Regions from separate parts of the Paenibacillus sp. NPDC056579 genome, predicted to be linked through region 1. Evidence: predicted binding sites of a transcription regulator. Region 1 holds the regulator's gene; each other region holds the start of a gene.

Region 1 (7,462 bases):
AGTTCGCAATCAATGTAGACGATTGGGGAGACGAAGAGCCGGTTAGGGAGGATACGGATGTATCGAAGCTTCCCGATAGCTTTTCGGACTTCTATGAGCAGTTGAAGGAACAGATGAAGCAGCGGTTCGCCTCATATGAGGACCGGGAAGCTCAAGTGCGGATGCTTGAGGAAGTGGAATCGGCATTTCAGCAAGGACTACACTTGATGGTTGAAGCGGGAACCGGTACGGGTAAATCGCTGGGCTATTTGATCCCATCGTTGTATTACGGGCTGAAGCAGGATAAGAAGGTACTGGTCAGCACCCATACGATCAACCTGCAGGAGCAAATTCGCGAGCGGGATATTCCTCTGCTTCACAGCTTGTTTCCCGTAGGATTCCAGGCGTCCGTGCTGAAAGGAAGAAGCCATTATTTGTGCTTGCGTAAATTCGAGCATAAATTGAATATGCAGGATTTCGAGAACGGCAAGGAAGACCGGATCACGGCCGGCCAGATGCTGGTTTGGCTGAGCGAAACGAAAAGCGGAGATGAAGAAGAGCTGCATTTTGCCGCTAACCGGGGTGCGCAGTTCTGGCATTCGGTGGCGAGCGATTCCGACTCCTGTCTGAATAGGGCTTGTCCCTGGTTCAAAAAGTGCTTCTACCATCGCGCCCGCCATGAGTCCAACATAGCGGACGTGGTCATTACTAACCACTCTATGTTGTTTACGGATACGAAGGCGGAGAACCGCCTGCTGCCGACTTATAAACATTTGGTCATCGATGAAGCTCATCATTTCGAAGAGGTGGCGAGCAAGCATTTAGGCATCGAGATGTACTATGGCACCTTTATTAACACGCTATGGTGGCTTTATAAAGACGCGAGAAGCGGCCAGCTTCCTTCGTTGAAAGCGCGCCTGCAAAGAAACGAATCGGAGCGGGCTCAAGCGTGGTGCGATACGATCGATGCGGTTGCGCCGAAGCTGGTTCAGGTCAAGGAGCAGTGGGATGAGCTGGCGGAAGCGTTGTATCAGCTGTTGGCTAGCCGGTCGGACCCTTCGCAAACCGAAGGTGGCCAGCTAGTTTTCAGGGTCAAGAAAGACGATACGCCGGCCGTATGGGAGAAGCTGCTTGTTCTGGAGGAGAATATTCACCTCGTAACGAATGAAGTGCTGAAGAAGATGGACAAAATGGTCAGCGAACTGAAAGAAGTGCAGGAAGAGCTGGATCTGCAAGGCATGGTGACCGACCTTAGCGGTACGGTGAAGGAGCTGTCGCGTCAGAGGGACAATCTTCATTTCTTCATGACCATGCCGGATGATAATTATGTGTACTGGCTCGAAGGCGGCCAATTCAATAAAGCCAAGTCGCTTCAATTGGTTTGCGTGCCTATCGACGTAAGCCCGATGCTTCAGCAGCATTTTTTCGATGTCAAGGACAGCGTGGTCATGACTTCGGCTACATTATCCGTGGGCAAATCGTTCGATTATACCTGCGAACAGCTGGGGCTCGAGAGCAAGGATGAACCCGCCAAACTGAAAACGGTTCAATTGCCGTCGCCATTCAATTACCGTCAGCAAGCGCTGGTTGTGATACCGAGAGACTTTCCGAGCATTAGAGGAAATTCCGGCGAGCAGCAATTTCTCGATCATTTGACGCAGTCGCTTGCGGAAGTGGCCTTGGAGACGAAGGGCCGGATGCTGGTGCTGTTTACTTCCAACCGGATGCTGAAGCTGGTTCATACTTCGCTGAAGGAGGTTCTAAGCCCGTTCGGCATTCAGGTGCTGGGGCAGGGGGTAGACAGCAGCAACCGCAGCAAATTGACGCGGATGTTCCAGAGCAGCCCGGCAAGCGTGCTGCTTGGCACAAGCAGCTTTTGGGAAGGGGTCGACATTCCCGGAGATGCGCTGACCTGTCTGGCTATTGTCCGGCTGCCATTTCAGCCGCCGAATCATCCTCTGGTGGAAGCCAAGACGGAGAAGTTAAAAAAGCTGAACCAAAACGCGTTTATGAAGCTGTCGGTTCCGCAAGCGGTCATTCGTTTCAAGCAAGGATTCGGAAGGCTCGTACGCACCGCAAACGATAAAGGTATCGTCATCATTTATGATACCAGGGTCATTGATACGACGTACGGGAAGTACTTTTTGTACTCGCTGCCCGGCCCCAAGATCGAGCACATGCCGACCAATCAGTTGGTTCCGAGAATTAAGCAGTGGATGGGGGAAAGCGGTACATGAAAACAATAAAAATATCAGAGGCGGTCGTTCGGCGGCTGCCCGTCTATCTTCGATTTTTGAACGAACTGAGCAAGAAAAATGTCAGCACCGTTTCTTCACAGGATCTGGGTCAAAAGCTTGATTTGAATCCGGCGCAAATTCGCAAGGATCTAGCCTATTTCGGAGAGTTCGGAAAAAAGGGAATCGGCTACGACGTCGATTATCTGATAGAGAAAATACGGCAAATTCTGAAGCTGGATAAAGTCATTCCTGTTGCATTGGTCGGAGCGGGGAATCTTGGGCGCGCCTTATGCAATTACAACGCTTATTTGAAGGATAATATGAAAATTGTGGCCGTGTTCGACGCCCATGCCTCGAAAATCGGGGAGTCCATCAATAATCTTCATGTGAAGCCGATGGGCGAGCTGAAGGAAACGATCGAAGCTCTGCATGTCCGAATCGGCATTATAACCGTACCGGCGGCCGAAGCGCAGAACGTAGCCAACCAGTTTGTGGAAGCAGGCGTTGAAGCGATACTGAATTTTGCACCTATTATCATCAAGGTCCCGAACGAAATTCGTGTCCATCACGCCGATTTCACCACCGAGCTGCAAAGCTTGGCATACTACTTGGATTAATGGGAAATTGAGAACATGAAAAAAGCCTACATTCGATGTAGGCTTTTTTGTGCGTCCTTACTTATGCAGACAGTAGGAAGATGATTTTGTAAATGATATAGGCCAGAGCCATACTGATTGGGATCGTAATAATCCAGGTCATGACCATTTTGGTAACCGTAGCCCATTTCACATCATGGAACCTCATGACAGCACCCGTACCGATGATGGAAGAGGAGATAACATGAGTGGTGGAAAGAGGCATCCCCATGGCCGTCGATGTTTGGATAATGATGGAAGAATTTAAGTCGGAAGCAAATCCGTTGATCGGCTCGATCTTGATCAGGTTTTTACTTACCGTTTTAATAATTTTCCATCCGCCGATCGAAGTACCCAAGCCCATTGCGGTAGCAGCCGACAGCTTGACCCATAACGGAACATCCAGTGAGTCGTGATGACCTAAAGCAACCATACCGAAGACAATGATTCCCATCGCTTTCTGAGCATCGTTCCCGCCGTGTGACAAAGACAGCAGCCCTGCGGAGAAAATTTGAAAGAAACGGAACATCCGGTTCAGCTTCGATCTGGAATGATTGCCGCTCATGAAAATAATTCGGCGAATAATCCACATAACAATAATCCCCGTAGCAAATGCAACGATGGGCGATAAAATCAGAATGATGATGATTTCCTTGAAGCCGCTCCAGTTGACGGAGGCTACCCCAGCGCCAGCAATAACCGCGCCGGCCAGCGAGCCGATCAGCGTATGCGAGGAGGAGGATGGAATGCCGAAATACCATGTGACTAGATTCCATATAATAGCAGTTAGCAATGCCGCAATAACAACAAGTACGCCGTTCTCGACCGTCGCAGGGTTCGCAACCTTTCCTCCGACCGTCTTGGCCACCTCCGACGAGAAGATCGCTCCAATAAAGTTCAATATCGCTGCATAAAAGACCGCGAACTTGGGAGAGAGCGCCCGGGTTGAAATAGAAGTTGCTATAGCATTCGCCGTGTCATGAAATCCGTTAATAAAGTCAAACAGAAGCGCCAGAGCAACGATGATTATTAAAAAGGTTAGCATGTTTACCTCCTACCGATTATGAAAGACCTTACGAATATCGCAGGACGACGCTCTCCAAAATATTCGCTACGTCTTCACAGGCATCCGTAGTTTGTTCGAGTCGCTCATACAATTCCTTCAGTTTAAAATCATGATACGGATCCTTCGGATTCAAGAAAATTTCTCGAATGCCTTCGCGCATGAGACGGTCCGCCTCGTTCTCCAGGCTGTTGATCTGAACGGTGTGTTCGGTAATTTGCATATATTTCTTTTTGGACAACAATTTGAATGCGTCCAGAATGTGCTGACAGCTATCGACCAATACGGCGGAAAATTCTCTCATGTAATTATCGCTTGTGCTGATATTCAGGTAATCGAAACGTGCGATAGTCGCCTCGATACCGTCGATCACATCATCTACTTTGGAGGCCAGCTCCATAATGTCTTCCCGATCCAAAGGAGTTATGAACACTTTGTTAAGGCCTTTAAAGATTTGGTGCGTGATTTGGTCGCCTTTATTTTCCAAATCCTTCAGCTGAGGGTAAAATGCAGCCGGCGGCTGATCCCCCATAACGGCGTTGCGGAACGTTTGTGCCGCGTGCAGCGTGTTCTCCGACGCTTTGATTAACAGGAGCAAAAAGTCGGTGTCGTTCTTTTTGGCAAAAAGCATGAAACGGCCTCCTTAATAATATCTCAATATAAAAACGCTGATTAACGCAGATTATGTAGAAAAATAGCGTTAAAATTAACACAAAAATAAAAATAACACATGATACTGATGGAATGCAATCATAGTTTGTCCATTTCGGGAGATGTTCATCAATGTTCAAATTATGCTCCCCAATTGGGACTGGGCCAGCATTCCTTACTTGATTTTGACGGATTGAAGTTGTACAGTGGAGATTGATGCTATTGAACATGGGAAGGACTAGGTGATGATGAAAAAAACGATTATTACAAATGGGATTTTCATAACATGGAATCACGATAATCCGGTAGTCCACGGGTGTATGGTGATTGAAGGAAATGTAATTACATATATAGGTAAAGAAGCGCCGCTTCCTTTGGATCATTATGATGAGCAAATCAACGGGAACAACAAATTGTACATGCCCGGTCTGGTGAATACGCACTGCCATGCAGCGATGTCACTCCTTCGCGGATATGGTGACGATCTTGCCCTGCAGGTGTGGCTGCAAGAGAAGATGTGGCCGATGGAAGGCAAATTCACCGCACACGATGTGCAATGGGGAACCCAGCTGTCGATCCTGGAAATGATCAAAGGCGGTACTACCACGTTCGTCGATATGTACGACCATATGAATGAAGTGGCGCAAGCCGTGGAACAAAGCGGTATGCGCGCATGCCTGACTCGCGGCGTAATCGGTCTATGCCCTCCGGAGGTACAGGACGCGAAGCTGAAAGAAGCGATCCAATTCGCGAAGGATTGGCACGGAAAAGCGGGAGGTCGCATTACGACGATGATGTCGCCTCACGCTCCCTATACATGCCCTCCGGATTATATCGAACGTATTGTACAAGCAGCTCATGATCTGGATCTTCCTATTCATACGCATATGTCCGAAACGGCGAGAGAAGTACAAGATAATGTAGATTCCTATGGCGCAAGACCGGTTGCTCATTTGGAGAAGCTCGGTGTATTCGCAAGACCAACCTTAATTGCCCACGGGGTGCATTTGACGGATGAAGAAATTCAAGTATTGAAGAAATATGACGTTAGAGTCTCGCATAATCCGGGCAGCAACTTGAAGCTTGCAAGCGGAATTGCAAGAGTGCCGGAATTGCTGAACAACGGGGTGAAAGTATCCTTGGGTACGGACGGCGCGGCGAGCAACAACAACCTGGATATGTTCGAAGAAGTGCGCTTGGCTGCTTTGATTCATAAAGCCGTTACTGGAGATCCTGTGGCCGTTCCTGCCGAAGCGGCATTGCGCATGGGCACATTGGAAGGAGCCAAGTCAATCTGGCTTGATGATGTAGGAGCTCTGGAAGCGGGAATGAAGGCCGACTTCATCGCACTTGATATAGACCAGCCGCATTTCTTCCCGAAAACGAATTTCATCTCCCACGTCGTTTATTCCGCGTCGGCGAAAGACGTTACGGATGTGTGGGTAGACGGAGCAAGAATTGTGAAAGACGGCGAATGCCTCACTTTGGATGAAGAAAAGGTGCTATTTGAAGCTCAGCGCTGCTTCGAACGGCTGACTAGCGAGTAAACGGATGATTACTCATAGGAGGTTAGTTTCACCATGAAAATCAAAATAGCGGTTGCAGCGGTCGCTGCAGCTGCTCTTCTTTTGTTTTTTGGCTTGCGCTTTATTAACGCCGTCCAGGAGGACGAATGGAAAATCCAGCGGAGCGCGGTACAAACCGCCTATGAAAAAACGATTTTGACGAAAGCGGACAAAGTAGAGCGGTTCGTAGGAGACAAAGCGTATACCGTCATCCGCGGTGAAGATAAAATTGCGCAAAAGCTGATCGTATGGGTTGGGGAAGACGAGATTTTCACTCAAATGCAAAGCGATGGAGTTACGGAAGAGCAGGTTCTCTCGGTACTGCAGACAAAGCAGCCGACGGCGGACGTACTGCGGACGATGCCCGGCGTGCTCAACGGAAATTTGGTCTGGGAGGCTTTCTACAAGCTGCCGGCCGATGAAACAGGCAGCGAGCGCTTTTATTACGATTATTATAGTTTTAAAGACGGTGCATGGTTGGACACTTATCGTCTGAGCATTCAATGAATAGCGAAGCCAATGTCGGTTCCTGCGAGCTTGTGGGTTCCGGCATAAGCTTCGTTTTTTTATTGTTCTGTTAGGGAAATGGCTTCATTGCCACACATTGCATCAGTACTTTTGATTTATGATGTGATATACTCTTAATATGCTTGCGGTGATATATTAATCGATATACTAAATAGAAAGGGGGACGTCGGCTTATGAAGTTGCGTCTCTTACCTGTACTTGTAAGTGTAGTTATTTCGGCATCCGTCTTGTTTGGCGGCTGGTTTGCATATCAAAGCTATGCTATGGAGAATCCGTTGGAAAGTATCGTTGCGAAAACGCCAGGAGTGGACTTGGTCAATACGCGTATTACGAATAATGAGGCTGTAGTGGAATTGAAGCTTCAACCGGGAACAAGCTTGCGCGAAACCTATGCGAAAATTCAAAACGAAAGCACTGCTTTCCTTGGCAAAAAAGAGCTGAAGCTTAAAGTCGTGAACGATACGACCCCGGAGATGGAGCAATGGTGGTCTTCGGCTTTGTTCGATGTGGCTCAGGCCATGGAAACGAGACATTACGCTCAAATCCCGACTACCCTGCAATCCCGTGTCAAGAATGCATCGGATATGAAAGTGGCGACGGAAATGGATGATAAATTCGTCTTCATTACGTTGACGGACGGTGACAAAAGCAAATATGTGATGCTTCCTCGCACGCCTGAGAAAATGGGGGTGTGGCCTAATGAGTAAGATCTATAAAGAAATTGCCATCGGATTTATTCCGGTCTTAATAATATTCCTCTTTTTCATAGGAGTAAACGCCATTCCGCTGGTGTTTATGGCCATT
Region 2 (7,462 bases), on a different contig from region 1:
GTAAATTCGGTGCTGGTCAAAGCTTCCCACAGCTTCTCCGGTGTCGTTGCGATGTAGGTCACATAAACAAAAGTCGTATCAGACATGGTGGTCCTCCTCCAATTTGCTCTTCAGCTCGCGCAAGGCCTCGACCCGATGACGGTCGTATTTACCGATCCAACGGTCGTATATCTCTCCAATGGGAGCGGCGTTAAGGTAGTGAAGCTTATTTCTGCCGTGCCACTCGACAATGACCAGGCCGGCTTCCTCCAAAAGGAGAAGGTGCTTGGTCACGGACTGACGGGTCATTTCGAGACGATCGCACAGCTCGCTTAACGTTTGCCCGTTTTTCACAAAAAGCTGATCGAGGAGCTGCCTCCTCGTGGAATCGGCAAGTGCCTTGAAAATGTTGTCCATGTCCCTATTATATGCAACCATTTGGCTGCATGTCAAATTGCCACCGGTCATTTGTTCCCGCCGCAGTCCGTCAGAATAAGCCGCTAAGCCTCAGCAATGGCCGGCTTTCCCTGAAGCGCGAGCCATAGGGCCTCCGGGATTCCTTTGTTTATCATGAGCACGAGCGATGTGCTGATTTGAGCAGCCAATCCGTCGGTATTAGCCAAGCTCATTCCCCAGAAAGGCTCATGCTTCAATACGCGGGAGACGAGCTGGCACGCAGAGGCCGGTGTTCCCTCATAGGCCGACCAGAAGTCGCGGAACGTCGCCACATGGTCCGTCTCCTCTTCAACGATAAACACCTCTGTAGCGCGTCTTGCTGCAAGCCGCTCGTTATCCAGCGCCGTACCTTTGTACAAGAGGATCAGAGCCGCAAGCGAAAAGCACAGAAGCGCGGGAGGATATTGATGGCGTTTGCGGAATTCGAGGAGGGAGGGCAGCACGCTTCTCCTGAATTGAGCCACAGCATGGTTTACTAAGCGGTGAAGCTGACGCTGCAATAAGGGGTTGGCCAGACGTTCCGGAACCAGATCCGCGTAGGCTTTCGTAGCTTCCGATGCTGCGAGCTCGGGATCGAGTGACGGGATGATTTCTTCCGAAAGCACTTTATGAACAAAAGCGGCGAGCAGCGAGTCGTCCATCCCCTGCTTCATCGTCTGTTTGCCGCACAAAAACGCCGTCAATGTGAGGATCGTCTGCATCCCGTCCAAAATACGCACCTTGCGGGTATGGTAAGGCGTCAGTTGATTCGTCCATACGGCATTCAAGCCGGCCTGGGCCAGCGGCAGCTCCGCCGGCAGACGGGGGTTGGCCGTCTCAATGATCCATTGATGAAACGGCTCGGCGGTATTGATCAAATGATCGACATACCCTATACGATGGGTCAGCTCCTTGATCTCGTCCTGCGGATAGCCGGTCACGAGGCGGTCGGCAACGGTATTCACAAATTCGTTATGCCCGATCCACCAGACGAATTCCTGCTCCAAATGCCACTTGCGGGCATAGCGCAGCACGGTTTGCTTCAGTACGTCGCCGTTGCGGTCTATTTGCTCGCAGGGCAGGATGACGAACGTTTTGCTCGCCTTGCCGTGATACGTTTTGAAGCGTTTGTATAAAAAGACCGTCAGCTTGGCCGGAAAGCTGCTCGGCGGAAAATCCGTAAAATGATCGTCTTCTGTAAAGACGATTCCCTCAGGGGAAGTGTCCGAAACGATAAAGCGCAAATCCGGGTTAAGCGCACAATGCAAAAAAGCTTTGTAATCGGAGTAAGGATTAATGGCGCGCCGAATCGATCCGATCAGCTCGGCCTCGTCGACGGTCCTCCCATCGCATATACCGCGATGAAGCAGCGTATACATCCCGTTCTGCTCGTTGATTTCATCAGCGGAGCCTTCCGCAAAGGGCTGCACAACCACCGCTTGGCCCCTAAACAGGCCTTGCTCGTTCATATGGTGGAGCATCCAGTCGACAAATCCGCGCAGAAAAACACCGTCTCCAAATTGCAGCACCCGCTCGGGATGCATGGGGGCAGGCTTCTTTTTGCCTTTCATGACACAAACCTCCATTTCAAAAAATGTATTGGCTCCATCTAATTCCGTTTTCACGCTAAGGAGTGTCTCCCAAGGGTAAGGTTAAGTACCTTTCATCTTAAATGCCATCTGATGGAAGCGAAATGATATTGCTCACAGGTCCGCCTCGAATCTTTCTTTTGGCATGGTGAAAGAGGAATGGTTTTTCGTTCTGTGTATGGATATTGCACCGGGCTGAGAAAGAGTTTTAGAAAAGAATATAGTTTGTGATTAATTTCACGTACAAAAACGTTCCCGTAAGCTATACTTGGTTCAAATAGGGGGCTCCCCCCGGGAAACGGAGGAAAACGATATGAAACCGCAAATGCATCAAAATACGTTCACAACGTTAGGCCACCCGTTATACGAGTTCAATGCAGCGGTCCAGCGGCTTCAAGAGGAGCACGTGCTTCTGGACGAAGCCTTAACGGAGCTGTATGCAATGGCCAAAGCGATCGGGCTTGCCGACGATTCGGTGGATTGGGCTCGGGTGCTGCATGTTTTACGTGACAAGACGATCGTGTTTCAACAAGACTTGGACGCGCACGCAAAATGGGAAGCGGAAACGATGTTTCCGATGGCGGCATGGTACTTCGGAGATGAAGCGAACGTGCTGGAATTATACAGCGAGATGGAGCAGGAGCATGTGATAGCCGATCAATTCATAGCGGCTTTCGTGACGAGGGTAGAACGAATCGTGCTGCCTGTCGCTTCACTGGAAGCCAAGGAGCTGGCATCTTATTTGATGCAGGCATGTGCGGTGCTCAAGCATCATTTTCGTCAAGAGGAGGATATGATCGAGGCATTGGCCGACCGTTCGAACCAATACGGCTTCTAAAATACGGAAGCAGACGTGCTGTGGAGGTTGAAGCAACAGGTATCCGAAAGGAGGCGCGCCATGGGATTCGCCAAGCCGGAGCAGATTGCTCTTCGTACTATTCAAGCCGGGATAAAAAAAGCGTACATGCCGCTAAAAACACAGCTTCCGCTTGGTTTCGCCGCCGGGGCGTTCATCGCGCTCGGCTTTCTTCTTGCCATCAGGGTGAGCGGCTCGCTTCCGCCGGACTGGGGAGGCTTGCGCAGTTTAGCCGGAGCGGCAGTTTTTCCTCTCGGCCTTATACTGTGCCTCATCGCAGGAGGAGAGCTGCTCACGGGCAATATGATGGCGGTGCCCTTCGCCTGCTATGCCCGCAAAGTTAGCTATCGCCGCTGGGCGGCCAACTGGGCGATTATCGGCACCGCTAATATGGCCGGTGCGCTGTTCGTCGCCTACGTGTTCGGTCATTTGGCAGGCATGACGGAGCATGGGCCGTATTTGGCGCAAACCGCTGCGCTTGCTCATGCGAAGCTGGAAGAGCCTTTTCTCGTCGCGTTTATCTCCGCGATAGGGTGCAACTGGCTCGTATCACTCGCCGTGTGGATAAACTACGGCGCCGAGGATGGCGCCGGCCGTATCGCCGGCATCTGGTTCCCGACGATGGCTTTTGTCGCTTTGGGCTTCCAGCACATCGTCGCGAACATGTTCCTGATCCCTGCGGCGATTTTTGCCGGTGAGGCGACATGGGCGCAATTTGCCGCGAATGCGGTTCCCGTCTTTCTCGGCAATGCAGTGGGAGGGAGCTTGTTCGTAGCGGGACTATACCGGCTCGCTTATTCGTCGGTAGAAGAAGCGGGCAAAGCCAAGGAAACGTCAGCAAAAGCCAATGAAGCGATATACAGCAAAGCTGCCGGCAGCAATACCGGCACATAGCGATGGGAATCACCTTCGCGAGGGCACAAGGCAAAAGTCTGGGGAAATAGTCAGAGGGAAGCAGCAGGCGGTCTGTGAAGAACAGACGGGCTTGCTGCTTTTGCTTTTTGAACAGCCAGCGGAGTCACCCTTTGCACAGCGTCGAGGGTGCTGCTCATGTTGTGCCAAACCGGCAATGGTAAAGGCTAACCGGAACACGCTCACCGCCGCTAGCTAAAAGCCCCTTCTCTAATTCAAAGGGGCTTTCCTGCGCGTGCACTATTTTTTGACCAATGCCGTTCGATTGAGCAGCCTGAAGTCCGGTTCGATCCAGGGCTTTCCGAGGGCGGATGCCCGGCGCGTCGATAACAGCAACGTCAGCATGACTCCCCCAAGCAGAATGAAGGCAACCTCGAGCGGAGTTTCAATTCGATAGAACAAGCCAAGCGCGATGCAGCTTTTGATGACGAAGCCTTGCAAGAGAAAAACATAGACGGTTCGTTTGCCCCATTCGGTTATCCGGCCCGCTCTCCATGTGATCAAAGCCAGGAAGCATACGGCTGCGGCGCTTTGCAGCAAATACGTGCCTGCACGAAATACACCCGCATACCATTCCGTATGACCAAGAGCACTGTAGCTAGTATTGCCGTACAACCAGCCCGGGTCGATGCGTACGCCCATCCATAATGCTGTGGTCAATGCAGCCAACGCGATAACGGCAAAGGGACGGATGAGGCGGGACAGCGCCGTCCAATCTTTAAACAAACGAATGGAGTACCCAGCCAGGAAAAACGGGAAAAACACAAACGTTCTTGAGATGCTCATCCAGCCGCCGGCATCCGGCCAATAACCGACGGCGATGCCGAGCAGCACGGCCAACACGATCGGATGGGGCAACCGGACGAACAGAAGCAGCAGCAGCCGCCAGAACAAATGGCTCAATACGAACCACAGCATCGAATAGGGGATGAAAAACGAGTGAACGACTCCCGCAGCCCGGAACAACAAGTAATCGGCCGCACTGTACAAGGTTTGAAATAAAATATATTGATAAAGCAAGGTGCTCATGACCTTCAGGCCTTCCGAATCCAGCTTGAACGGCTTGGAGAAATACCCCATCACCAGAACGAATACAGGAATATGGAACGTGTAAATCGCTTCATATCCCGCATTAGCATACAGATTGCCGCCGATCATCGGCTCCAGCAGGTTGGCGGTCACCACCAGCAGTATAAGCACAAATTTGACATTGAGAAAATAGACATTCAGCTCGTGTTTCCGTTCGGTTGCCATCGTGCGTCCCTCCGCCTGTTTTTGTCGCGGATCCGGCTTGTAAGGCCGTTCCTGCTCTCTACAAAAAAAGCTTACATTCGAAGTCAGATCACTGCAGTGACGCAGGTCACGGTCAAATGCTGAAGTTTCCATTGGATGTTACCGGACAAATGGCTTATAATGAAATCAATTTCCGCAATCGGGCCGAAAGAACGTAAGCTCGGCGCCAATTATTGAACAAGCCGTGAGGAGAGTGCAGCAAGTGACGGTAGCGATCATTTTGGGCATCATAACCCTTATCATCATATTGGGATTGACGTTTTGGATTACGAAAAAAGCTTATTCCCGCAAATGGGACGAAGAGGATTGACCGGTACGGTTAATTCATCGAGGACACTTGCCTGTGACCAGGCAGGTGTTTTTTTATCCCACAATAGAATGGATAAGATTCCGAGTTAACCCGATGTAAGTTCTATATAAGCGATAAAACTTACCCTGCTAGCGAAGCGGGCTTTGTTAAGCAGGACTTTAAGGTTGTTTAGCCTCGAAGTGCTTCGATAGGAGGCTTTCTCATAGGCTGAATCTGGCAAACATCAGCAGGCTGTGATGAATCGCACATACATTTCCTGTATTTGGCATTACTCTAGAGGCAAGCAGCAGCTGACGAAGAGGAGGGCTCAAGGTTGCAGGGTGATATTGCAGGAGGCGGAGCTGCTGGTAAGCAATAAGCAATAAGCAGTGGCCGACTGTGATAAATGTTATATCGAATAGTTTGTGAAAAAAGTAACATAGTAGTATCCGAAGCAAAGCACCTATTCGAATGGAGGCTGGGACAATGGCTGTAAAAGAGAAGCAGAATGCAGCGGGAGAAACTCCGGAAGCGCACGATGAAGTGAATCGGTTGGCGGAGAAGGCGAAGAAGGCGCTGCAAGCGTTCATGCAGTTAAATCAGGAGCAGGTAGACCATATCGTGCAGCAGATGGCGTTGGCCGGTCTGGACCGGCATATGGCTCTTGCGAAGCTGGCTGTGGAAGAGACCGGGCGAGGCGTATACGAGGATAAAATGACGAAAAATTTGTTCGCATCCGAGTACGTATATCACAGCATCAAATACGACAAAACGGTCGGCGTTATCGAAGACAATGTCTATGAAAGCTATCAAAAGGTGGCGGAGCCCGTAGGCATTATCGCCGGGGTCACTCCGGTAACGAATCCTACTTCCACCACGATGTTCAAAGCGTTGATTGCGATGAAAACCCGCAACCCGATTATTTTTGCCTTTCACCCGTCCGCCCAACGCTGCAGCGAAGCGGCGGCAAGAACGGTGATGGAGGCTGCCGTCAAGGCAGGCGCTCCGGAAGGCTGCATTCAATGGATCGAGCATCCTTCTCTAGCAGCGACGAACCAGCTGATGAACCATCCCGACGTAGCTCTTGTTTTGGCGACTGGCGGTGCCTCCATGGTTGCGGCTGCGTACAGTACCGGCAAGCCCGCCTTGGGTGTCGGACCCGGCAACGTTCCCTGCTTTATCGAGAAAACGGCCGATTTGCAGCAAGCCGTCACCGATTTGATTTTGTCCAAAACGTTCGACAACGGCATGATCTGCGCGTCCGAGCAGTCGGTCATAATCGAGGAGCCGGTCTTTGCGCAGGTGAAGCAGCTGATGAGCGAGAAGGGCTGCTATTTCCTGAACAAGGAGGAGACGGAGGCGGTTTCGAAGCTGGTCATTCATCCCGAGAAATGCGCCGTCAACGCCGTCATTGTAGGACAGTCCGCCGTCAAGATCGCCGATATGGCCGGTATCCGGGTTCCTGCCGGAACGAAGGTACTGGTCGCGGAGCTTGCCGGGGTCGGCGACGCTTATCCATTATCCGCCGAGAAGCTGAGTCCGGTGCTTGCCTGCTACAAGGTGAAGAATCCTGCCCAAGGCATCGCTCGGGCAACGGAGGTTGTCGCTTATGGCGGGATGGGGCACTCCTCGGTCATCCATTCCAAGGATGAACGGGTGATTGCGGACTTTGCAGCCGCGTTAAAGACCGGCCGGGTCATCGTCAACGCTCCTTCGACTCATGGAGCCATCGGAGACATTTACAATACGAACCTTCCGTCTCTGACTCTGGGATGCGGCTCTTACGGTCATAATTCTACGACCTCGAACGTGACGGCCGTCCATCTGCTGAACATCAAGCGGGTCGCATACCGGACCGTCAACATGCAGTGGTTTAAAATACCGCCTAAAGTGTATTTCGAAAAAGGCGCTACGCAGTACATTCAAAAAATGCCGGACATTTCCCGCGTCCTTATTGTAACCGACCCGATGATGGTCAAGCTGGGCTATGTAGAGCGGGTGGAGTATTACCTGCGCAAACGGCAGACGCCAGTCTATATCGAAGTGTTCTCCGATGTGGAGCCCGATCCGTCCGTCGAGACGGTGGAACGCGGCACCCGGCTTATGGAA
Region 3 (7,462 bases), on a different contig from region 1:
CATCGACGCCAAAATCGCTCCGAGCTGCAGAGCCGTTACTCCGGTCATCGCGGACGCCCTGGGTCGCATCGTTTGGCTGCCTGGTGTGCGCAGATCGTCGGTAGCGCCGGTACATGAGGGTACGAAGGCGTGGCTCCAAATGAAACTTCACACGAAGGAAGGTTCGCTTTCCCCGTGTTAAGATAGCTTTACAAGATTATTTTATTCCAAGTAGGAGGTTCTCTCTTGCAAAACGACATTCAAGAAACACTGTACAGCGAGCAGCAGATTCAAGACAAAGTAAAGGAGATGGGCCAACAACTAAGCCGCGATTTCGAGGGACGCAATCCACTGGTCATTTGTGTACTGAAGGGTGCGTTTATTTTTATGGCAGATTTGGTTAAACAGATCACAGTGCCGTTGGAAATCGATTTTATGGCGGTTTCGAGCTATGGCCAATCGACCAAATCATCCGGTGTAGTCAAAATCATTAAAGATTTGGACGTACCGGTCGAAGGACGTCACATCATTATTGTCGAAGATATTATTGACAGCGGGCTGACGCTGAGCTATTTGATCGACGTGCTGGAGCGGCGCAATGCTCTATCCATTACGGTTGCAGCATTGTTCGATAAGCCGGGGCGCAGAACGGTGGATCTGGATGCAGACTATAAAGGGTTTGTCATTCCTGATGCGTTCGTGGTTGGCTACGGTCTGGATTATGCGGAAAAATACCGCAATCTTCCATATGTCGGCATCCTTAAGCCAGAGGTGTACTCCCATTAGCATTTCTTGTTATGCCAAGACTTGCTGTGGTACAATATACAAAGTTGCCGTTTTTGAGAGGAGGTAGGGGATGAATCGAATTATTCGCAATACAGGCTTTTATTTGCTCATATTTTTGGTCACTGTCGGTATCGTTCACTTCATCAGTACGCAGAACGACCAGAAAGACGTAATAAGCTACGATAAGCTCCGACAGGCCTTAATTGAGAAGAATGTTGAATCGGTCAATTTGAGATATGACGGCCAAACGTACTTGGTTCGCGGTAAATATAAAAATCCGCAGCCGCCGGACAAGAAGAACTTCGAAACCCGCGCGCCTTATGACCAAGAAACCGTCACAATGATCGAGAAAGGCGAAGTGCCTAACATCGTTGTCGAAAAAATGGAAGGGGACAACGTTTGGATTAGTTTCCTTACCTCCATTATCCCGTTTGTGATTATTTTCATCCTGTTCTTCTTCCTGTTGAACCAGGCGCAGGGTGGCGGCGGTAAGGTGATGAACTTCGGTAAAAGCCGCGCGAGACTTTATAATGAAGAGAAAAAGCGCGTAACGTTTGAAGATGTTGCGGGGGCGGATGAGGAAAAGCAAGAGCTTGTCGAGGTGGTTGAGTTTTTGAAGGACCCGCGCAAGTTTGCTGCCGTAGGCGCGAGAATCCCTAAAGGCGTACTTCTAAACGGACCTCCGGGAACAGGTAAAACGTTGCTTGCACGTGCGGTTGCCGGTGAAGCAGGCGTTCCGTTCTTCAGTATCAGCGGTTCCGACTTCGTAGAAATGTTCGTCGGTGTCGGCGCATCCCGTGTTCGCGACTTGTTCGAGAACGCCAAGAAGAACGCACCTTGTATCATTTTTATAGATGAGATTGATGCCGTAGGTCGTCAGCGCGGCGCCGGTTTGGGCGGCGGACATGACGAGCGCGAGCAGACGCTCAACCAGCTCCTCGTAGAGATGGACGGATTCGGAGCCAACGAAGGAATCATCATCGTTGCGGCTACGAACAGACCGGACATTTTGGACCCAGCGCTTCTGCGTCCGGGACGCTTTGACCGTCAAATTACGGTAGACCGTCCGGATGTGAAGGGCCGCGAAGCGGTATTAAAAGTGCATGCGCGCAACAAGCCGCTGAGCAAGGATGTTAAGCTGGACGTATTGGCACGCTATACGACAGGATTTACAGGTGCAGACCTGGAGAACCTGTTGAACGAAGCGGCATTGATTGCAGCTCGCCGCAACCGGAAAGACATTTCCATGGATGAGCTGGATGAAGCTTTCGACCGCGTCATTGTAGGTACGCAGAAGAAAGGCCGCGTCATTAGCGAGCGTGAAAAGCGGATGGTTGCTTTCCACGAAGCGGGACATACGATTATCGGCTACCATTTGGAAAATGCCGATATGGTTCATAAGGTTACGATCATTCCTCGGGGTCGCGCAGGCGGGTACGTCATGATGCTTCCTAAGGAAGGCGAAGACCGGATGATGAATACGAAGAACGAGCTTCTCGATAAAGTCACCGGATTGCTGGCAGGCCGTGTATCCGAAGAAATGTTCATCGGTGAAATCGGCACCGGCGCTTACAGCGACTTCCAACGTGCAACTTCCATCGTCCGCAAAATGATTATGGAATACGGAATGAGCGACAAGCTCGGACCGATGCAGTTCGGTAACGTGCAAGGGCAAGTATTCCTTGGCCGCGATTTCGGACATGAGCAAAACTATAGTGATGCGATTGCTTACGAGATCGACCAGGAGATGCAGACCATCATTCGCGCATGCTACCAAAAAGCGAAGGACACGCTGGAGAAGTATTCGGATCAGGTTCGCCTGATCGCCGAAACGCTCATAGAAAAAGAAACGCTGGAGAAAGAGCAAATCAAGCAGTTAATCGAAACCGGCAAGCTGGATGATTCCTCGATTATTGACGTGAAGGTCAATATTACAGGACAACAGCATACGGCGGAGGCTAACAAGCTTGAGTTCGATAAGCCTTCGGCAGACGATAAAGATAAAGAAAATAAAGAGTAACCGTATTGAAACCGGAACGCATAGCTTCTATGCTTCCGGTTTTTCTTTTGTTAAAATCGGATGAAAATGGGCGTTAGGCGAGAAACTAAAACCAAGAGATACAGGCGAGTAGCAGGCTTACGCCCATAAGCGATTTTCGGCTATTTTGTAGTTATTTGAGCATTGACACCACCGGGGATGTTGTGTAAATTAGTTGTAAATCTTCATGTAAATCTTCAAACAATATGTGAACATTTTCACGACTTCGATTTACACCAAAAAGGGGCATGTACGGAAAGGTAGGTAGTGCGACGATGGAGGCATTAGCCTTGGAGCGCAAGGAAGAGCAAAAGCGGGAACTGAAGGAACGCATTGCGCAGCTGAAGAAAGAACGTAACGCCATTATTTTAGCTCATTATTATCAAAGAGACGAAATTCAGGAAATAGCCGATTTTCGCGGGGATTCCTTTTTGTTGGCACAGAAAGCAGCTTCTACGGATGCGGATGTGATCGTATTTTGCGGAGTTCACTTCATGGGAGAAAGCGCTAAAATTTTGGCTCCGAACAAGACGGTGCTTATTCCGGACGAACGTGCAGGCTGTCCTATGGCGGACATGGTTAACGTCGACGGGCTGCGCGCTATGAAGAAGCAGCACCCTAATGCCAAAGTCGTTGCCTATATTAACACGTCCGCGGAAGTGAAATCCGAGACGGATATTTGCTGTACTTCGGCCAATGCGATAAAAGTTATCAATTCGGTGGACTCGGATGAAATTATTTGGGTGCCTGACAAAAACCTGGGTGATTACGTTTCCAAATTTACTGATAAAAAAGTTATAATTTGGGAAGGATACTGTAACACTCACGACATGTTGACCGTCAAAGATGTAGAGGAAATGAAGGCGCAATATCCGAACGCTCAGTTCGTCGTTCATCCGGAGTGCCGTCCTGAGGTTGTGAAGCTCGGTGATTTCGTCGGCAGTACGACCGCCATCATTAAATACTGTAAGGAATCCGACTGTAAAGAGTTTATCGTTGGTACCGAGGATGGAACCGGGTATCAGCTTCGTTTGGACAGTCCTGATAAGACCTTCCATTTTGCTACGAAATATTTGGTATGTCCGAACATGAAGGTGAACAATTTGAAAAAGGTTGCTAAATGTCTGGAAACAATGCAGCCGCAAATCTATGTTCCGCCTCATGTTGCAGAACAAGCCAAAGCATCCCTGGAGCGCATGTTACAAGTGAAGTAGCATGCGCTACTCTCTTGTTGGTTGAAAAGACGTATAACCAATACTTGAGATGAGGGGGTTCCCCTGAAAGCGAGCGTTTTCATTTTGCTGTCCTCGGGGGAACTGGAAGGAGAAATATAGGATGATTCCTCGGTATTTAGTCGATTTTGATTTAAACGAGCTGCCGCAAGTACATACGGACGTGATGGTGATCGGCGCCGGAATCGCCGGTCTTTTTACCGCTATTAAAGCGAGTGAGAGCCATAAAGTGCTCATGATCACAAAGAAATCGTTACTGGACAGCAATACCCGCTATGCCCAGGGCGGCATTGCCGCCGTCATTTCCGACGAAGATTCTCCTGCTTACCACATTCAAGATACATTGATGGCGGGAGCAGGCTTGTGCTCTCCATCGGCTGTCGATGTCCTTGTGCATGAAGGACCGGCAGGAGTTCAGGACCTCATTCGTATGGGGACGCAGTTCGACCTGGAGAACGGAGAGTTCGCTCTAACTAAAGAAGGAGCGCATAGTCAACGCCGCATTCTGCATGCGCATGGCGATGCGACAGGAGCGGAAATCGTTCGCGCCTTGTCCGAGAAGACCAAGCAGGACCCGAATATCGAGGTTTGGGATGACCATTTCGTCATCGACCTAATTACCGAGAACGGCGAATGCTTCGGTGCTCTGGTGCAAAAGCCCGACGGCCACAAAGTGTTCGTCCGGGCCAATGCGACAATCCTTTGCACCGGCGGTGCGGGACAACTGTTCCGCTACACAACGAATCCGGACATAGCAACTGCAGACGGTGTCGCCATTGCCTACCGCGCGGGAGCGCTTGTAAAGGACATGGAATTCGTTCAATTCCATCCTACGGCTTTATGTTATCCCGGCGCGCCGAGATTTTTGGTGTCGGAAGCGGTACGGGGCGAAGGTGCTGTTCTTCGCAATATCAATGGCGAACGTTTTATGGAACGGTATGATCCGCTGCTGGAGCTGGCGCCCCGAGACATTGTCGCCCGGGCGATAGTGAACGAGATGGAGCTGACGAAGTCGACGTTCGTTTATATCGACTTCACTCATGAATCGGAAGAGACGGTGAAGCACCGTTTCCCTACGATCTATGAATTTTGCCTGAACTACGGCCTGGATTTATCCTCGGATTGGATTCCGGTAGCGCCTGCCGCTCATTATATGATGGGGGGCGTTCATACCGACTTGTACGGAGAGACGGAGGTACGCCGATTGTTCGCCTGCGGGGAAGTGTCTTCAACCGGCGTTCACGGCGCGAACCGGCTGGCGAGCAACTCGCTGTCCGAAGCCATCGTCTTCGGCCGCCGAATTGTCGAGCGGATTCAGCAGCTGGAGCCGCTGCAGTATACCCCTGCAGTATCGGGAGACTGTACGGCAAGAACCGAGCATGCCAAGCAGCCGATTGTGGAGAAAAAGCTGAAGCTGCAAAAAGTGATGCTTCGCTATGCAGGGCTGAAAAGAACGGCGAGCGGCCTGGAAAAGGGCCATGAGGAACTGAAGCGGCAGCTGTCGATCTTTGATACATGTCTATCGAAACGCGAGGAATACGAGTTTGCCAATATGCTTACTTGTGCATTGCTTACGATGCAGGCTGCGATAATTAGGGAAGAAAGCCGCGGGGGACACTACCGGGAGGACTTCCCTCAGAAAGACGACCTGAATTGGAGAAAGCATACGGTTTTCAGCCGGGAACAAGGCATAACGGAGGGACATATCGACGATGTATGAGCTGCAAATGGAAAATGTGAAAAAAAATCTTAAGCTTTGGCTGGAGGAAGATATCGGCATGGGCGATGTGACGACCATGACGACGATACCGGCCGATCGGCAGTCCAAAGGGATTATCCATTTGAAGGATAACGGTACCATCGCGGGATTGCCTATTGCCGAAGCGGTATTTTCGCTTGTGGACGAGCGTCTCAGGTTCGAGCCGAAGGTTCAAGAGGGACAAGCTGTAAGCTACGGTACGGTGCTGGCGGAAGTCACGGGAAGCACTCGCAGCATCTTGCTGGGAGAGCGTCTTGCCTTGAATCTTATGCAGAGAATGTCGGGAATCGCTACGCGGACCCGGCAATTCGTCGACGCGCTGCAGGGCTTGCCGGTCCGGCTTGTCGATACGCGCAAAACGACTCCAGGCCACAGGCTTCTTGAAAAATATGCGGTTCGGGTCGGAGGCGGGCATAATCACCGTTTTGGCTTGTATGACGCGGTCATGATCAAGGATAACCATATAAAAGGAGCCGGCGGGATTGTCGAAGCCATCCGCGCAGCCCGCGCCCAAATTCCGCACACGATGAAAATCGAGGTGGAGGTCGAGAGCATGGAGCAGCTGGAGCAAGCTTTGGCTGCACAGCCGGATATCGTCATGCTGGACAATATGAGCCCGGAGCAAATGCGCGAAGCGGTTGTACGCATGAAATCCCAGGCTCCGCATATTCTTGTAGAAGCATCAGGCTCCGTCACCTTGGAGACGATTCATGCCATTGCCTCCACCGGGGTAGACGTTATTTCCGTCGGCCGTCTGACCTATTCCGTGCAAGCGCTCGATATCAGTCTTGACCTGAATGAGCGGAAGGGGGTAACGTCGTGATCCTCGTCGTGGATGTGGGGAATACGAACATCGTACTCGGTCTTTATGAAGAGAGGCAACTGCTGCATCATTGGCGGCTGAGTACCAACCGTTCGAGCACGACGGACGAATACGGAATGATGATCTATAACTTGTTTCAGCACGCAGGAATCGAGCTGGATCAGGTCGAAGGGGTAATCATCTCCTCTGTCGTTCCCCCGTTAATGTTTGTACTGGAACAGTTATGTTCAAAATATTTAAAGAAATCCCCTCTGGTAGTCGGACCCGGAATAAAGACCGGGCTGAATGTCCGGTATGAAAATCCGCGCGAGGTCGGTGCCGACCGGATCGTCAATGCGGTCGCCGCTATCGAGCTGTATGGCGCTCCGTGCATTATCGTTGATTTTGGCACCGCGACGACATTCGATTATATCGATGAGTCCGGTCAGTATGTCGGGGGAGCGGTCGCACCGGGTATCGGAATCTCGACCGAGGCGCTATATCAACGCGCTGCCAAGCTTCCTCGCATCGAGCTTGTGAAGCCCAAGTCCGTTGTCGGACGAAATACGGTTGCGTCTATGCAGGCGGGCATCATTTACGGCTTTGCCGGACAGGTCGACGGCATTGTAGGGCGCATCCGCGAAGAGCACAGCAAGAACGCCAAAGTTATAGCGACTGGCGAGATGGCGCAGCTTATTGCCAGCGAATCCAGGACTATCGAGACGGTCAATCCTTTGCTTACGCTGCAAGGACTGCAAATGGTTTATGAGAGAAATCAATAGCTGCATAGCATATAGTGTTTTTGGATTTGGATAATGTACAGGTTCGCAATGGCTGCTTAGCAGGTGAGGTATTCTCTAAGAAGA
Region 4 (7,462 bases), on a different contig from region 1:
TATTGCCTTTATCCCCTTCATCCGTCGATGCCGTTCCAGGGAAGAACGATTCGGCCGGTATTGCGATGAGGGCCAAACCAAGCCCTTCTTCTCCTAGCGGAGATTTGATAAGCCGGGTCAGTACGAACCATTTTTGTACATCCGGGCTTTCTCCTCCCAATGTCCCTTCATACGGCAGCTGCCAGTAAGGCCAGCCTTGCTTGCTTATCGTCATCCCATACCATGGTTCCTTTACAAGCTCGTTGAATGCTGGCCGGCCTCCGTAATCGACAGATGAGGAATGTACGAATCCGCGAAAATCAACCACTGCTACTACAGCATTGCTGTCCATTATGATGCCCTTAATATTCATCAGTTTCTTCTGGACATTCTGGTATTGCTGGAACGAAGCGTAATTGCCCGTCCATTCCGGGGACGCTTGCAAAAAATTTTGAAGCTCCATATCATTAACGATCAAATTCGATGCGTTCATCATGCGCTCCGACAGATCATCCATATTGGCGGCCAAATTGCGCATGGATTCCTGCTGGCTGCGGTCGATCTGCTCTCTAAGAACCGCCTGTGATGATGTGTAAGAGTTATAAATAATAAAGGCGACCGGCACGATGATGCAAAGAAAGAACGACAGCAGTATTTTGCCCCTTATCGATGTGAATGGCTTAGCGAAGCTGCGTCTCATTACCGGACCCCCTTGAAATGATTGCTTAACTAAATAAATATACCATAGGGAATCATTGAAAAAACCGGTGCAAAACTATGCAATTTCTGGTCAAAAGTGTGCCGTCCGTTGAAGAACGAGAGAACTGCTCAAGTTGGTGCGGACCGTAAATCCGTTATTTTACCAAAAATGGTTCTTCTTGCAGGATGATCGGACTACAGATCCTTTATTTCGAAAAAATACACCGTTTTTTCCGTTAAAAAGAGCAAATAGCGGACTCTCGGTCCGATCGCACTCCGAAAGCAGCATCATTTCAAGAAATAACGGATCTCCTGTCCGACCCTCGAAAGCCTGGCTGGAAGGCATATCCCGCCGAACAATACAATCAAAGGCCGGGTTTCTTTGGTTTTGCTCAACAAAAAAATCCAAGGCTTGTCCTTGGATTTTCTCGATTCCTTGCCACACTACGCCCTTCGGGTGTTTCTTTTCCCGCTGCTTTCCCCTCACTAGCCGACCGTCAATCTCGGGTATACATGCTCTGATCCTGCAATCGTATCAGCACCTTGCCGAATCGGCCTCCCTGCTGGATCTCCACCTTGTCCTCAGGGTAAGTCCGCTGCAAATAGTCGGTGACAATCCTCCGGTTCCGGTCGTCGGCAGGCAAACCAAACATTTTCAACCAGTCCATAGCCTCTTGAAGCGCCGTTTCTCTGGATACCACCGTGTTCTTCATTTCCCGGGTTACAAGCGACTCATAGGAATAGCCTTTTAGGTACAATAAATTCAGCAGATAGCCCATCTCCATATGCTTGGTTATCATAGGCCGCTCAGTCACCAGAGGCCAAATCTCACTTACCAGACTATGCTCCCTGGAGCCGACGGACATGCTGATATAGCAAAACTGCCGCGCACAGCTCAGCACCTTCTCCACACTCTCCCAATCGACAATAACCGGACACATGGAGACAAAGACGAAGTCAAAGGCTTTCCTCCACCCTCTTGCTTCAATATCGATGTCCTCGAACGGCTCCGTCACAACCTCCACCTTGCCGTTCGGCAATCCCGCAATATTGTCTTTCAGAAGCTCAGCCAACGGAAGACTAGGCTCCACGGAAGTAACAGCAGCCCCCCTCTCTGCAAACGGTACAGTAAATCCGCCCGAGGCCGCTCCAACGTCCAGTATGGAGGAATCTTTGAAGCCGACACCCTGGCCTTCCAGCCAATTCATTATGCGTTTGGCCCTTCGTCTGCCTTCTTCGTTAAATGCTTGCTCGTTGAATGACTTGGCCTTATCGTCAAAAGCATGCACTGGATCTATCCCGGCTTGTTTCATCTTGTTCACTCCGGTTTGCATATCCTCCTTCCAAGCTTTTTCCCATACGGCTTCATTAAAAAGATCGTTTGTCATCTTGCTGCAGCTCCCTCTAATAAAATTTGAAAGACTTTAAAGACTCTTAATATCTATAATATTATCAAAAAAAAAGCAGCCGTTTGTTACAGAACAAACGTTACTTTTTTGGCAAGCTCAGACATTTTTTGCTCTCGCAGGTATTCCTCCATCTTCTCTTCCGCCGAAACCATCGCTTTCTGAATCAAGCAATCGGGTCCATGGTTCAAATCACAATCGAATAAGGAGGCTGTACCTTCTATGGCATGGATGATATCCAGAAACGAGATCTCTTCCCAATTCCGCTTTAATCTATAGCCGCCATTGGCGCCTGAAGTGGATTCAATCATTCCCGCCTTGACGAGCTTGGTTAGTATTTTGGATAAATACGTTGGTGAAACCCCTTGCCGCTCCGCCAACTGCTGTACGCCAATAAGCTTATTCGGGGTGGCTGCCGCAAGAAAGAGCATGGTGTGAAGGGCATAGTTCGTCGCTTTCGAAAATTTCATGGTGCAGTCTCACCTCGATTACAGACTTTATTTATCCATGATAGCTTTAAAGTGTGGGAATGTCAAGTCATGAGAGATTCTATCGTTAACGAGATGCCTGTATAGTATAGAGCAAGGGGCATTTTAAAGTTTTTACAAGGGCATTTTTGTGATTTTATTAGTACTTGTTGACAGAAAAATAAGTTTTTTTTCACCCCTTCAACATTTCGTAACCATTTCTTCAACCGTTGATCACATATTATGTGAATTAAATCACATACAACCTTTATACTAACAGTAAGGAAAAATGCTAAGAATAACCATGTCCTCCCTATTACATTACAAGGAGCTGATCGAACCATGATGTCCTACGATCCGGCGGTATACAGCCGCATATTGACGGGATTAACCCTTGGCTTCCACATCGTGTTTGCCACTATCGGCGTCGGGGTGCCCGTAATGATCGCCATTGCCGAGTTTCTCGGCATTAAGCGCCGCGACCCGCACTATATTTTGCTCGCGCGCCGCTGGGCCCGCGGCTTTGTCATTACGGTAGCAGTCGGCGTCGTCACGGGCACCTGTATCGGATTTCAATTGAACTTGCTGTGGCCGAGCTTTATGCAAATTGCCGGGCAAGCCATCGCATTGCCGTTATTTATGGAGACCTTCGCCTTTTTCTTCGAGGCCATTTTCCTGGGCATTTATTTATATACGTGGGATCGGTTCCGTAACCCATGGGTTCATTTCTCCCTGTCGATTCCCGTTATTATCGGCTCGTCGGCATCCGCGTTTTTCATCACGATCGTCAATGCGTTTATGAACACGCCGCAAGGCTTCACACTATCGGGACGGACTATTACCGATATCGATCCGATTGTAGCCATGTTCAATCCGGCAACACCGACCAAAACCGCGCATGTGCTCTCATCCGCTTATATGACGAGCGCATTCGTGCTGGCGGGCTTCGCCGCTCTAGCGCTTTTGGCAGGCCGGAAGCATGTCTACTACAAAAAAGCGCTGCGGCTGACGATGATCACGGGCCTTATCTTTTCCTTGCTGACCGCATTCATAGGTGACTTGTCCGGCAAGTTCCTTGCTGAATACCAGCCGGAGAAGCTCGCGGCAGGAGAATGGCATTTCGAGACGACGTCTCGCGCTCCGCTGGTGATCGGCGGTATTTTGCAGGAAAACAATGAAATCCGCTACGGGCTGAAGCTGCCTTATGCGCTGAGCATTCTCGCCTTCGGCAAGCCGGACGCCGTCGTTACCGGGCTGAACGATATCCCGCCGGACGAACGTCCGCCGTTATACATTCACTATTTTTTCGATACGATGGTAGTGATCGGCAGCCTGCTTATTGTGCTGTGCATCGGCTACCTGCTGTTCGCCCGCAAGCGTCGGAGCGCCAAGGGACGCGAGCTGCCGCGCTGGCTGCTACGCTGTACCGTCTGGGCGGGGCCGCTTGCCATGCTTGCGATAGAATGCGGCTGGATCTTCGCTGAAGCCGGGCGCCAGCCCTGGATACTGCGCGGGTATATGAAGACCGCTCATGGAGCCACAACCGCGGACAACGTAGATTGGATGCTGCTGCTTTTCTCTTTGTTGTATATCGTGCTCGGATTTACCGTCTGGGCGGTACTGCGCAAGCTGTTTAGGAGCAACACGGCGGAGCAGGAAATGGCTCGTCGCGGAATCGAAGGAGGCGAACCCAAATGACTATCGAAGTAATCGGCATTACCGTGCTCTGGATTTTCCTTTACGGTTATTTGATCGTGGCATCCATCGATTTCGGAGCCGGATTTTTCAGCTATTACAGTATGATAACCGGCCGCAAGCATCTGGTTCACGGCATTATCGAGCGCTACTTGTCCCCGGTGTGGGAAGTAACGAATGTGTTCCTGATCTTCTTCATGGTCGGCATGGTCGGCTTCTTCCCTGACACCGCCTATTACCTGGGGACGGCCCTGCTGATCCCGGGCAGCATAGCGATCATTCTCCTCGCCATCCGCGGCTCTTACTATGCTTTCAGCACCTATGGCGGAACGAAGGATAATCCGCTCTATATGCTGCTATACGGAAGCAGCGGGCTGCTTATCCCGGCTTCGCTATCCATCGTACTGACCATTTCGGAGGGCGGATTCATTCAGGAGCAGAACGGCCAAGTGATCCTTCAGTATGCGAAGCTGTTCACCAGCCCTTATGCGTGGTCGGTCGTCCTGCTATCTCTTGTAAGCATCTTGTTCATCTCCGCTTCTTTCCTTACGTATTATGCGGATAAAGCTAAGGACGCCGCCGCGATGGAAGTACTCCGGGGCTTCGCGGTCGGTTGGAGCGCGCCGACCATTTTGGCCAGCCTGCTCGTCTTTTTCTCGATCTACAAGCACAGCCCGTGGCATTTCGAAGGCATGCTCGATATCGCGTGGATGTTCGTCCTTTCCTTCCTGTGCTTTCTGTTCGCCATATACCTCATATGGAATCGCAGGAAGCTGGGTTTGGCGTTCATCCTTGTCATGCTGCAGTTCGCCTTCGCGTTCTTCGGGTATGGCGCAGCCCATTTGCCGTATATCATCTACCCTATTGTCTCGATTCATGAGAGCGTGACAAGCCCGACGATGGGAGTGGCCCTCATCATCGCCTTTATTGCAGGGCTGCTGCTGCTCATTCCTTCCCTGTACTTGCTGATGCGCTTGTTCTTGTTCAACGCCTCCTATGTACAGGGCAAAACCGGGAAATAATCGAAGCGCAGCACAGTGGTCAAGACTTCTGGCTCACGGTTCAGTCTTCAGGGCAGCGTAGGCTCGCCGTCTCCCGGAACAATCGTCAGCCTCTAACCGCCCAATGCAAATATCCCCACAAAGTGGGGAGCCACCGCTCATATAAATATGCAAAAAAAGCCGGGCCTCCAATCACAAACAGGAGGCTCGGGCTTCTTACCGTTAAATTATTCGAAGTAAACCGCTTTGCCGGTTTTCGACGATTCATAAATAGCTTCCAAAATTTCCGAAACGACGCAAGCCTGCTCAGGCGTAACTACAGGCTCTTTGTCCTGCTCCACCGCTTCCAGCCACAAGCGCATTTCCAGATCAGCCGGGCTTGCTTTCTTACCGTCGTAGAAATCAACGCCTTTGGCATCGAGCTGAATTTCGTTCATAAACAGCTTGCTGTGCTTCTCGCCGTTAATGCGCAGTCCGTCCTGCATATCCGCTCCGCCCTCGGTGCCGCACAGCGTCGTCTTCGCTTCGCCGGTTTGCAGCATATTAATGGCCCAGCTGGATTCCAGCACGATCGTCGAACCGTTCTGCATGGTAATCATACCGAACGCGGAGTCCTCGACTGTAAATTTCTCCGGATCCCACGATCCCCAAGCGTTGGCTGCGTCTTTCTTCTGGGACAGCTTGTGGAACGCCGTACCCAATACAGCCTTCGGCTTGTAGTTGTCCATCATCCACAGCGTCAAATCCAATGCATGCGTACCGATATCGATAAGCGGACCTCCGCCCTGCTTCTCTTCATCCAGGAATACGCCCCAAGTTGGTACGGCGCGGCGGCGAATCGCATGCGCCTTCGCATAATAAATGTCGCCGAGCTCTCCGTCCTCACACAGTCTTTTCAAATATTGGCTGTCCGAGCGGAAACGGTTCTGATAACCGATGGTCAGTTTTTTGCCCGTACGCTTGGCGGCCTCCACCATCCGCCGAGCATCAGCAGCAGTTTTCGCCATCGGCTTCTCGCACATAACATGCTTGTCTGCTTCCATAGACGCGATAGAGATATCCGCATGGGAATCGTTTGGCGTACAAACATGAACAATATCGATAGAACTGTCGTTCAACAGTTCTTTATAGTTGTCGTATACTTTGGCATCAGGCGTACCGAATTTCTCGGCGGCCTCGCTCGCTCTTTCCTTCACAATATCGCAAAAAGCGACCATTTCCACGTTCTTTTGGTTTTTCAGAGCAGGCATATGCTTTCCATTGGCGATACCGCCGCAGCCGATAATGCCAATTCTAAACGTTTTAGCCATTGATTTGGTCCTCCTCTATTAGGTGGGTTCAGCATTTAGCATTCAATGCTCCCTCAATATCTAGACATTAGTATAGTGAACATTGTCCGAAAAAGATATTTCTAATCTGGCCTATATTGTATGCGATTTTGCCATAATATATCGATCTTTTTTGACATGCTCCGCCCTGCCGTCGACAAAAATTTCCCGGGAAATGGAAATAAAAAAGAAGCAAGCCATCGCAATGGTGCTTCTCTTGTTGATAATTATGCTTTTTTGCCTACGGACGTAACCAGCTTGTACCCTACGCCGCGGATCGATTCAATCTGTACGCTCTGCTGGTTCATCTCCAGCTTCTTGCGGAGCGAGCTCACGTGAACGTCCACCGTACGCTGACCGCCGATGTAGTCGAAGCCCCATACAATGTTCATCAAATCATCTCGCGTTACTACAACCCCCGGACGCTGAACAAGGTACAGCAGCACCTCGAACTCTTTCGGTCTGAGCGGGATCGATTCTCCGTTCAGCATGACTTCATATTTCTCCGGATAAATGAACAAATCTCCGGCGGTAATGACCTTCTCTCCCGTCGTGCTCTTATCCTGAAGCTGCTCTTCGGACATCGTTCTGCGCAATACGGCCGATACCCGCGCCAATAGCTCCGCGACGCCGAACGGCTTGGTAATGTAGTCGTCGGCACCGTACTTCAAGCCTTGCACGACCTCTTCCTCCGCATTGCGCGCCGTCAGGATGATAACCGGCGTTTTATTGCCTTTCTGGCGAAGCTTGGACAATATTTCGAAGCCGTTCAATCCTGGAAGCATAATATCTAAAATAATCAGATCAAAGCTTTGCTGAAGCGCCGTTTGCAAGCCTTCGCTGCCGTGATCGACTACCTTCGTTTCGTAACCGTCCTGAGACAAATT

What was found. The regulator Rex, encoded in region 1, represses fermentation and respiration genes when NADH is low (regulators of the CRP and FNR family bind a similar motif). The targets are predictions, from matches to a motif close to TTGTGAAATATTTCACAA.
Region 2: a site for Rex is predicted at 5,777-5,794, ahead of adhE (bifunctional acetaldehyde-CoA/alcohol dehydrogenase). Genes of this name have one in related genera too.
Region 3: a site for Rex is predicted at 3,010-3,027, ahead of nadA (quinolinate synthase NadA). Genes of this name have one in related genera too.
Region 4: a site for Rex is predicted at 2,795-2,812, ahead of ACFQ88_RS09005 (cytochrome ubiquinol oxidase subunit I). Genes of this name have one in related genera too.

What each region holds. Positions count from the first base shown of each region.
Region 1 is NZ_JBHTVD010000001.1:136,244-143,705, forward strand. Features, by position in the region: gene dinG (ATP-dependent DNA helicase DinG) at 1-2,216, shown strand, start outside; gene ACFQ88_RS00775 (redox-sensing transcriptional repressor Rex) at 2,213-2,833, shown strand; gene ACFQ88_RS00780 (inorganic phosphate transporter) at 2,895-3,896, opposite strand; gene ACFQ88_RS00785 (DUF47 domain-containing protein) at 3,925-4,545, opposite strand; gene ACFQ88_RS00790 (amidohydrolase) at 4,814-6,112, shown strand; gene ACFQ88_RS00795 (cell wall elongation regulator TseB-like domain-containing protein) at 6,146-6,637, shown strand; gene ACFQ88_RS00800 (hypothetical protein) at 6,832-7,365, shown strand; gene ACFQ88_RS00805 (AAA family ATPase) at 7,358-7,462, shown strand, end outside.
Region 2 is NZ_JBHTVD010000018.1:72,458-79,919, forward strand. Features, by position in the region: gene ACFQ88_RS37415 (SRPBCC family protein) at 1-86, opposite strand, end outside; gene ACFQ88_RS37420 (ArsR/SmtB family transcription factor) at 79-447, opposite strand; gene ACFQ88_RS37425 (tagaturonate reductase) at 480-2,039, opposite strand; gene ACFQ88_RS37430 (hemerythrin domain-containing protein) at 2,317-2,841, shown strand; gene ACFQ88_RS37435 (formate/nitrite transporter family protein) at 2,902-3,753, shown strand; gene ACFQ88_RS37440 (acyltransferase family protein) at 4,012-5,025, opposite strand; gene adhE (bifunctional acetaldehyde-CoA/alcohol dehydrogenase) at 5,840-7,462, shown strand, end outside.
Region 3 is NZ_JBHTVD010000020.1:10,568-18,029, reverse strand. Features, by position in the region: gene tilS (tRNA lysidine(34) synthetase TilS) at 1-181, shown strand, start outside; gene hpt (hypoxanthine phosphoribosyltransferase) at 226-765, shown strand; gene ftsH (ATP-dependent zinc metalloprotease FtsH) at 836-2,785, shown strand; gene nadA (quinolinate synthase NadA) at 3,079-4,017, shown strand; gene nadB (L-aspartate oxidase) at 4,139-5,755, shown strand; gene nadC (carboxylating nicotinate-nucleotide diphosphorylase) at 5,748-6,617, shown strand; gene ACFQ88_RS37940 (type III pantothenate kinase) at 6,614-7,378, shown strand.
Region 4 is NZ_JBHTVD010000002.1:329,376-336,837, reverse strand. Features, by position in the region: gene ACFQ88_RS09020 (cache domain-containing sensor histidine kinase) at 1-679, opposite strand, end outside; gene ACFQ88_RS09015 (class I SAM-dependent methyltransferase) at 1,176-2,066, opposite strand; gene ACFQ88_RS09010 (Rrf2 family transcriptional regulator) at 2,153-2,554, opposite strand; gene ACFQ88_RS09005 (cytochrome ubiquinol oxidase subunit I) at 2,894-4,249, shown strand; gene ACFQ88_RS09000 (cytochrome d ubiquinol oxidase subunit II) at 4,246-5,268, shown strand; gene ACFQ88_RS08995 (Gfo/Idh/MocA family protein) at 5,475-6,557, opposite strand; gene ACFQ88_RS08990 (response regulator transcription factor) at 6,803-7,462, opposite strand, start outside.